One region of the Peribacillus sp. NPDC094092 genome, then DNA from elsewhere that is predicted to be linked to it. Evidence: riboswitches for the same ligand, from Rfam matches in the RefSeq annotation. Region 1 holds a riboswitch; each other region holds the start of a gene.
What was found. Region 1 has a riboswitch for cobalamin ahead of metE (5-methyltetrahydropteroyltriglutamate--homocysteine S-methyltransferase). Riboswitches for the same ligand answer to the same signal wherever they lie in the genome.
Positions count from the first base shown of each region.

Region 1 (2,198 bases):
CTGGGACATGAAGCAGGGAACAAGATGGCTGAAGCCAGATTCGGTCTTCGGCTACCATTGTCTTTAAAGTCTCGATCAATTTAATTTTCTTCGATAAATCAGATAGCCAAATGTTTTTACCGTCAATCACACCTGCTGCAAGCACTTTGTCCTTCGGGAAGCCGAATGCTTCAAGATTACTTAAATTTCTCCCTTTATCATGTACAAAATCAAGACCGATTCCTTGGACTTGTAATTCGATGACTTCTTGGTAATGTTCCACGGCATCAAAGTATGTTTGTAGCATGATGTTCAGGTTTGGTGCTGCTTCATTCAATTTTTCATAGAGGAAAGTAACAGTTTGCATATCATCTTTGGAAATGGATGAAACTAGTGAAGGTTCGTCCATTTGAACCCACTCCACGCCTTCTTGCTCCAACTCCCGCAGGACTTGCGTGTATAGGGGAAGCAAGCTCAGGATGATGCCAGGGATCTCTTGTTTATTGAAGCCTTTGGAAAGAGAGAGGAAGGTATAAGGCCCGATCAACACGGGCTTCGTTTCAATCCCTAGATTTTCCTTGGCTTCCCGATATGCTGCAAGTGGTTTATTTTCTGTTAAAGTCAGCTGTGGCACTTTTAATTCAGGGACAATATAGTGATAGTTCGTATTGAACCATTTCGTCATTTCGGAAGCGACTTCATCATTGTTCCCGCGAGCCATTGAATAATATACGGAAAGGGGAACGCTATCGCCTTCATAGGCTGAATAACGTTCAGGAACAAGACCGAACATGACGGACATATCGAGCATTTGATCATAGAAAGTGAAGTCGTTGACAGGAATGAGATCAATGCCCCGTTGTTTTTGTTTTTGTAAGTTTCCTAAACGGATGGCTTTTAGTTGTGCCGTAAATTCCGCTTCATCGATTTTACCTGACCAGTAAGCTTCCAATGTACGTTTCCATTCACGATCTTCCCCGATTCGAGGGTAACCCAAACTACTGCTTTTCAAAATTCCCATCCTCCTACATTCATTTGATTGAGCAATAAAAAAAGCATTTCTAACCGTCAAAGAAGAAAGTTAGAAATGCTTAAAATAAAGAGGCATGCAAAAAATGCCACTTACAATTATAAGGTCCCTAACACCTCCCTATCTCCCGTAGGTTAAAACAGTGTTGTCGAAATAGGCAGGTCTCCTGACTTAGGGATTAACATTTGCGGCGGGCCTTCCCGATCGTTGATCAGTGGCATATTGGATGGCGCTAACACTCCCATTACAGTGGCGGGACCGTGCCGGAATTACACCGGACTTCCCTTTTAATCCTAATTTAAAATTAGGAACCTATTCCCACATATGAAATTTTGCAAAACCTGCCTTTATAAACTGTTTGCAGGCTAAAAATTTATAAAATAAAAATTATTATAAAAATTTAGATAATATTAGCATATCCGACCAAAAGGGTCAACATGATAAAAAGATTCGGAAAAAGTATCGGTTTATTATGTGTGTGGGTGATAAGGATGAGGTCTGTTCCTAAAAAAGAATATATTGTTTGGACATGGAGTATGTATAGATGGAGTGGCGTATTGAAATGGGGCGTGGGGGATGACTTTCTACATCTTGATTGCAGGAATCATTTTTTGCATGGTGATGAGCATTCGTACGTTATTTCTTGTTGAGTCGGGAGGAAAGAAGTTTTCTCTGGAGGATATGCTATGGCTTGGCAATTTATATGCGACGATATTGGTTGGATTTGCACTGATTTATTTATTATACGAGCTTCAGAATCATTCGGTGATTCTTGATATGGGCAATCGGTTGGATGGTACTTTCTATGAACAGTTGAAGACATCTTTTTACTTCAGTGCGATGACGATGTTTTCTGTAGGGTATGGAGATATAGCCCCGATTGGCATGGGCAGGATGATAGCCACCATTCAGGCTTTCATCGGATATACACTGCCGGCAGCGTTCGTGATTCGGACAGTTATCGATCTGGAGCAGAAAGATAGGAAGGATAAATGAAAGTTGTGTTTCTTTCGATTATTGGGTACTCTTACCATAATGAAAGAAAAGGAGGGTTCAATATGACTGTTAAAATTGGAGAAAAAGCACCTGATTTCAAACTCCCTGCAAACAATGGTGAAATGGTTTCCCTATCGGATTTTAAGGGGAAAAACATTGTTTTATATTTTTATCCAAAAGACATGACGCCAGG
Region 1 covers NZ_JBNNUC010000005.1:5,107-7,304, reverse strand. Annotated here, with positions in the region: gene metE (5-methyltetrahydropteroyltriglutamate--homocysteine S-methyltransferase) at 1-1,000, opposite strand, end outside; cobalamin riboswitch at 1,149-1,340, opposite strand; gene ACQKNS_RS20730 (potassium channel family protein) at 1,586-2,005, shown strand; gene bcp (thioredoxin-dependent thiol peroxidase) at 2,068-2,198, shown strand, end outside.

Region 2 (2,198 bases), on a different contig from region 1:
GATCCTGTTGTATAGATTTCCGGAGCAGGGCTAATTTCAAAGTATGTTTGTTCCTTTTCATCTAAAGTTTTCACTTTTTCTTCGACACTTGCAATTTGGGATTTGATATCTTTCACTAATTCATCCCCTTTTTCGGCAACACCCATCACTTTAGCAATCTGCCCGATATCACCATATACATCATCGAAATTTGCTGCAGATTTAATGATGAATACAGGGATGCCGGCATCTTCGAGTGGTTTCAATGCCGTTTCATCACCGATGGTATAAGCTATGATGGCATCAGGTTTCAAGGCAATGATTTTTTCAGTATTAATATTAACGGAGTCTGAAACATGTTCGATGTCCTTCGCTTCCTCTGGATAATTATCGAAGTCTGTCACGCCAACGACTTTATCACCCTGTTCAAGGGCAAATAAAATTTCCGTATTGCTTGGCTGAAGTGACACGACCCTTTCCGGGATTTTCTCGAATTTTATTTTCTTGCCAGTATCATCAGTAACGGTATAGTCCTTGATTTCTTCGACCTTTTTAGTATCTTTATTATCCTTTGAGGATTGATCATCGTTCACTCCGCATCCGGTAAGGAAAAGCGTAAGCATCAGCATGGAAATCCAACTGAATCGTAGGTTTTTCTTCATTATTTATTCCTCCGTTTTCTTTTTCATTGGTTTGGTTGGATAGGATTTACTTATAAAAGGAATCTCCTCGATCCCTTGTTGCTTATTGACGTAGATTGCCATCACGAATAATACATTTGCAAGCAAATGAGCATAATCAAAAAGAATTTCCGGTATTTCCTTTTCAAGACTTACCTTGTGTAAAGCTCGCACGGACTTCTTGGCTTCACTTCGGCAAGTATGCAAAGTACATGCTGCGGTTGATCCTTGTGGAAGGACGAATGTTTCGATTTGGTCCTTCACTTCAGCGACATACCGGTCGTAAATTGCACTTAAACGGTCGAGATCATCGCCGGTAATGGCTAATTTCCCACGGACTGAACCGTTTAAATGGTAGGCCATGGGCAACAATTCCATTAAGTCGCGGTGGACAACGGGGACGTCCTCAGTAAGCGAGGCGGCCAAGCCGATTTGTGTCGTCAATGAGTCTGTGCGGATTTCAAAATCAACGGTCGATACGGACTCACGCATGTATGGGTAGCATAAAAACCGAAAGTCTTTCTTTGCCATAAACCCTCCTCCTTTTACATATTGGGTGAATGACCTCCGTATTGCTTTTCCCAGCAAGACAAATAGCCGACCAAGGGTTTTGGTCGGCTTCGGGCATCTATGTATCTGTAGTAGAAAAAGATGGGAGAGCCGTACAATCTCCCATCTTCCGAAGAGCATAATACGATGAAAAAAGGCAGGTCTCCTGGCTTGTGCGTCATTTTACTCTAAGAACCTTCCCATTTGGGTTAAATGGCCGGTGATCGGCGTGTGATTACATCCTCAAATAGTGGTAAACGTCTTATTTCATTAGCACTTACAGTTGCGGAAACAGCTTCGGTTTTAAACCGAATTCCCTATTAAGCTGACAATGCAGCACCTTTTTCTGCAAGGTTCATATTCACTTAGCAACAGTTTACCATACCTTTTGCAGTAGGCCGCATTAATATTTTTAGACAAATTCGTTTATGGTTTACCGAATATCTAGTAAACTTACAATGTAAGGTTTAATTGGAGCTTAATGTAAAATTTTTGACATAGAAAAGATATGAAATAATAGTGAGATTGTGAATCCCGGGAGGTAGAGAATGATTTATAAGCAGGTCAATCAAAAACTGGAAATGGTGCTGGGGAATATCGAGAAGGTCATTATCGGAAAACGGGATATAGCAGAACTAAGTATCGTGGCACTCCTTTCCGGTGGACATGTCTTATTGGAGGATGTTCCGGGCGTGGGGAAGACAGTCATGGTAAGGGCACTGGCAAAATCTATAGGTGCAAGATTTAAGCGAATTCAATTCACACCTGATTTACTTCCTTCTGATGTTACTGGTGTTTCAATCTTCAATCCTAAGGAACAAGAATTCATTTTTAGGCCTGGTCCGATAATGGGCCATATTATTTTGGCTGATGAAATCAACCGGACATCGCCGAAAACTCAGTCTGCGTTGCTTGAAGCCATGGAAGAGGCAAGTGTGACGATTGATGGTGTCACAAGGGGATTGGAGAAGCCGTTCTTCGTGATGGCGA
Region 2 covers NZ_JBNNUC010000009.1:11,247-13,444, reverse strand. Annotated here, with positions in the region: gene ACQKNS_RS25285 (ABC transporter substrate-binding protein) at 1-641, opposite strand, end outside; gene ACQKNS_RS25280 (hypothetical protein) at 645-1,190, opposite strand; cobalamin riboswitch at 1,348-1,567, opposite strand; gene ACQKNS_RS25275 (AAA family ATPase) at 1,757-2,198, shown strand, end outside.
Region 2: another riboswitch for cobalamin. It lies ahead of ACQKNS_RS25280 (hypothetical protein); the one in region 1 lies ahead of metE (5-methyltetrahydropteroyltriglutamate--homocysteine S-methyltransferase).

Region 3 (2,198 bases), on a different contig from region 1:
GTAAATTTCAGCCCATTATTGGTAATGTTATAATTTATCGGGACAATAGACATTTAACGAATACTTATTCTGAAAGTTTCGGACCTGTTTTTGAGGAAAAAATCAACGAGATAGGCTTAATCGAAAAGTAAAGATAGGTATCTTGATATAAAAAGTCTGAGTTCTGTGTTTTACAGGGCTCAGACCTTTTTATACCTATAGAGATTGATGAAGTAGTGGTTACACCATATGAATTACAGAAAAAAACCCTGTTACTAAGCGAATAACCGCGTTGTAACAGGGTTTTTAATTAGCGTCCCAGATAGGAGTCGAACCTACGACCTACAGCTTAGGAGGCTGTCGCTCTATCCTGCTGAGCTACTGGGACATATAAATAAGTCGACGACTTATTTATTATATTTCTTATAGGCAAACTTTTCAAGCTTATAGCACATACTTATGAAAAAAATCTTCATAAATGCTCCAGTCACCACCGAACCTGGGGGAGCTTCAAGGGAACCAAGGGATGCATGCCCTGCATCGAGTACGGGTTTCACCCTGATTATCAGTCGATGGGTTTGCGTCATTGATTGAAAATTCCTCGAATCAATGAAGTTGGGCGGGGCATTTCCAACCTGTTCAGAAAAATCATATAATAATCGATTCTTACATGGTGTATAATGAAGGCAGTGAAAATTATATACATAAGAACGATTTGGTGTCTTAATGACTTAAAAGGGAAGCTGGTGAAATGCCAGCGCGGTCCCGCCACTGTAAATGGGAGCTGACGGCTGTATACCACTGTATGAGATATGGGAAGGTGCCGTTGACGATGACCATGAGCCAGGAGACCTGCCAGAATTCGTACACCTGTAACCTACGCGGATGGGAAGGTGTGTGGCAGACCCTAAGAAAGAGTCCGTAATGATATTGTTGCCATACAAGCACCTTCCGTTTAACGGGAGGTGCTTTTTGTTTTGGGGGTATCTTCCGGGAATGAGTTTTCTTTATTTAGGTGGGAAGAAATTAAATGAAAAGATTGTGGGGAATGAAAATGAAAAAGATTTTTGGTCTGAAGCTGTTGATGTTGCTTACTGCAGGCTTGATGGTTGGCTGCAGTGACGCTAAGGATGAAGGAAAAGAAAAGCAGCAAACAAATCATGCTCAACACGAAGTTTTCCCGGTTACGATTGAAGATGCAACTGGGGAAAAAGTAACGATAGAACAAAAACCGAAGAAAATCGTTTCGTTGATACCAAGTAATACGGAAGTGGTCTTTGCACTTGGTTTGGGAAAAAAGGTCGTCGGTGTATCCGACAATGATAATTACCCGGAAGAAACGAAAGAAATTGAAAAAGTTGGCGGAATGGAAATGAACACAGAGCTGATTGTCTCCATGAAGCCTGATCTTGTTCTTGCGCATGCATCAAGTGCCCATAATTCAAATGAGGGTTTACAGCAACTTAAGGATGCTGGAATAGATGTTCTCGTAGTCAATGATGCACAAAGCTTTGACCAAGTCTATAAGTCTATTGAAATGATTGGACAGGCAACGGGAGAACATGATAAGGCAGAAGAAATCGTTACGGATATGAAAACGAAACTCAAGGATATCCAGGAAAAGGCCAAGTCCGTAAAGGAAGAGGATAGGAAGACCGTTTTAGTGGAAGTTTCGCCTTCACCGGATATATACACACCTGGAAAAAATACTTTCATGAATGAGATGCTTACTATTATTTCAGCGGATAATGCTGCTGCTGAATTGGACGGATGGGCAAAAATTGATGAAGAGTCGATGATTGCTGCAAATCCGGATGTCATCATTACAACGTATGGTTACTATACGAAAGATTCAGTAAGTGAAGTGAAGGGCCGAAAGGGATGGCAAGATGTAAATGCCATTAAGAATGGCCAAGTCTTTGATGTGCATTCAGACTTGGTGACCCGTTCCGGTCCACGTTTAATAGAGGGAGTAGAGGAACTTGCCAAATCAGTCTATCCGAACCAATTTGACAACTAAATGGGCGTTTGCTTATTTGAGTGCGTTGTTGATTTTGTTATTCGCAATGACGATAGGCATTTCCTTTGGTTCGGTGCCAGTACCGGTTCCCGTACTTATGCAAATAATCGGCAAGGAGATTTTCCATTTGCCGATTTCTGCTGATCCGGATGTGATGCTTGCGAATATCGTGATGAACATCCGTTTGCCGCGTGTATTG
Region 3 covers NZ_JBNNUC010000003.1:469,485-471,682, reverse strand. Annotated here, with positions in the region: gene ACQKNS_RS17950 (acyltransferase family protein) at 1-131, shown strand, start outside; tRNA gene ACQKNS_RS17945 (tRNA-Arg) at 294-367, opposite strand; cobalamin riboswitch at 681-853, shown strand; gene ACQKNS_RS17940 (ABC transporter substrate-binding protein) at 1,028-1,999, shown strand; gene ACQKNS_RS17935 (FecCD family ABC transporter permease) at 1,962-2,198, shown strand, end outside.
Region 3: another riboswitch for cobalamin. It lies ahead of ACQKNS_RS17940 (ABC transporter substrate-binding protein); the one in region 1 lies ahead of metE (5-methyltetrahydropteroyltriglutamate--homocysteine S-methyltransferase).

Region 4 (2,198 bases), on a different contig from region 1:
CATCATATAAAAAGGTGGATGAATTACCAATGATGACGGTGGTCAGCATCCCAATATCGTGATTCAACATATCTTTCAAATTGGTTATGACAACATCCTGCCTATCGCGATATGCACTTTTCACCAACCCGACAGGTGTATCGGGCGAACGGTAGCGAAGGAGAATTTTCTGTGTTTCAACAATTTGCCTGGTCCGCCTGCCGCTGCGCGGATTATACAGGGCAATGACAAAGTCTGCCATTGCAGCTGCTTCAACCCTTTTAGCGATCAGTTCCCAAGGTGTTAAATGATCACTGAGACTGATCGTACACGAATCGTGCATGACTGGTGCCCCAAGTAAAGATGCACAAGAATTGATTGCAGAAATGCCAGGAATGACTTCAATGCCCACTCCAGTTTCTTCTTTCCAGCCTTTTTCAATCAATACTTCATAAACCAACCCAGCCATCCCGTAAACTCCGGCATCCCCGCTGGAAATTACCGCAACTTTCTTACCCAGCTCCGCTTGTTTCACTGCTTCCTGTGCACGTGATACCTCTTCTGTCATCCCCGTACTAATAATCGTTTGATCTGTAAGCAGTCCCTGAATGAGTTCAACATAAGTTTTATAACCAATGATGTAGTCACTTTCTTGAAGGGCTTCGACAGCACGTTTGGTAATGTGTTCAAAATTCCCTGGCCCAAAGCCCACGACGAATAATTTACCTTTTGTACTCATTAAGACATCTCCTTTTACGCTTTGTTCTTTGAAATACCCGTATGAGCAGGAAAATCTGGATTGGGTGTCATTTCCCCATCATTGAATTGGTAGATCATTTGTGGAACAAACTCCCCATCATCGATATGGCTGACAATCTGGCGACCGAAATCAGGCGTTTCCACTCGATACCAGTTTCCTTGGGGATAGGCAATCACAACACATGCATCCTTACATCTTCCGTTACACCGTGTCCTGGTTGTATGGATTTTCAAGTCCAGTCCTTTGGAAGCAATTTCATCGCGAATCGCTTGAGTTACTTCTTCCCCGCCCTTTTTCATGCAGCTACTCCCATTACAAATCAACAAATGTGTATTTGTACCCATTAAGTTCCAAGTAGTCATCTTCTTCCTCCTGCTTCAGGGAAAAGGCAAAATAAAAAACCTTAACAATAAGAGTTAAGGTTTAAAAAAACTATATGAATGAGGAGCACCAGGCAAGAATGCCCAATCTCCCAAAATCGTCATAGTCCTTCTACCTTTCCCTCCGAAAAGTATCATGCAATTTTAAAAGCAGGTTTCCTGGCTAACGCTTCATTTTACTTTGTCCCTTCCCGGCAACAATGCCAGTGGTTATCGACAATTTCATCAGCGTTTACAGTAGCGGGGGCTGCATCGGATTTTCACCGATTTCCCTATTATCCCTTGCTTATTCAAACAAGAGCACTTTTAAAATGAAATATTTGGTTTTAATATACATATATAACTAACTTTATCTATCATATAACAACTTTATGAAAATTCAATAGTTTATTCCGACTGTTTAGAAAAGTTTAATAGTGTATATTCTGCCACAAGCCTTTCCTTGCAACAAACTTAGTCAAAAAAAAAAAAGATAGTGTAGCTGGAATTATTTCTTTATGGTACACTATACGAGAATTTTCTAAATAATTACATAAGTTTTATGGTGTTGAATTTTTCGGAATTCAGCTTAAAAGGGAAGCCGGTGAAAATCCGGAGCGGTCCCGCCACTGTAAAGGGAAGTCCTATTACTTTAACTTTAATCCACTGTCAAATGAGATGGGAAGGATGTAATGGGATGATGAACCAAAGCCAGGAGACCTGCCATGAAGCGTGAAACTGTTTCAACCTACGAGGATGGGTGTGCGGATCAGGCAGAAAGGCCCATTGTTGGTTTATGCTGCAAAATTCCTGTTCATTACGCACTTCTTTCCTTTGAGAGAAGTGCTTTTTATGTTGGGTGCGCCTTTCTTCTCAAGATTGATCAGAAAAATTAAAAGTGTTGAAGGGAGAAAGAATGAAAAGAACCAATTGGAAAACCATTTATTTTGTCATTTTACTGCTTTTTGTTCCAAAACGGGCCATGGCCATGCATATCATGGAGGGCTTTTTACCCATTGAATGGGCAATATTCTGGTGGGCCGTGACGCTTCCATTTTTAATCTTGGGTTACCGGTCCATTAGAACCAAAGTAAGGGAAA
Region 4 covers NZ_JBNNUC010000001.1:343,878-346,075, forward strand. Annotated here, with positions in the region: gene cobJ (precorrin-3B C(17)-methyltransferase) at 1-718, opposite strand, end outside; gene ACQKNS_RS01620 ((2Fe-2S) ferredoxin domain-containing protein) at 733-1,101, opposite strand; cobalamin riboswitch at 1,252-1,442, opposite strand; cobalamin riboswitch at 1,645-1,840, shown strand; gene ACQKNS_RS01625 (hypothetical protein) at 1,824-1,994, shown strand; gene ACQKNS_RS01630 (energy-coupling factor ABC transporter permease) at 2,015-2,198, shown strand, end outside.
Region 4: another riboswitch for cobalamin. It lies ahead of ACQKNS_RS01620 ((2Fe-2S) ferredoxin domain-containing protein); the one in region 1 lies ahead of metE (5-methyltetrahydropteroyltriglutamate--homocysteine S-methyltransferase).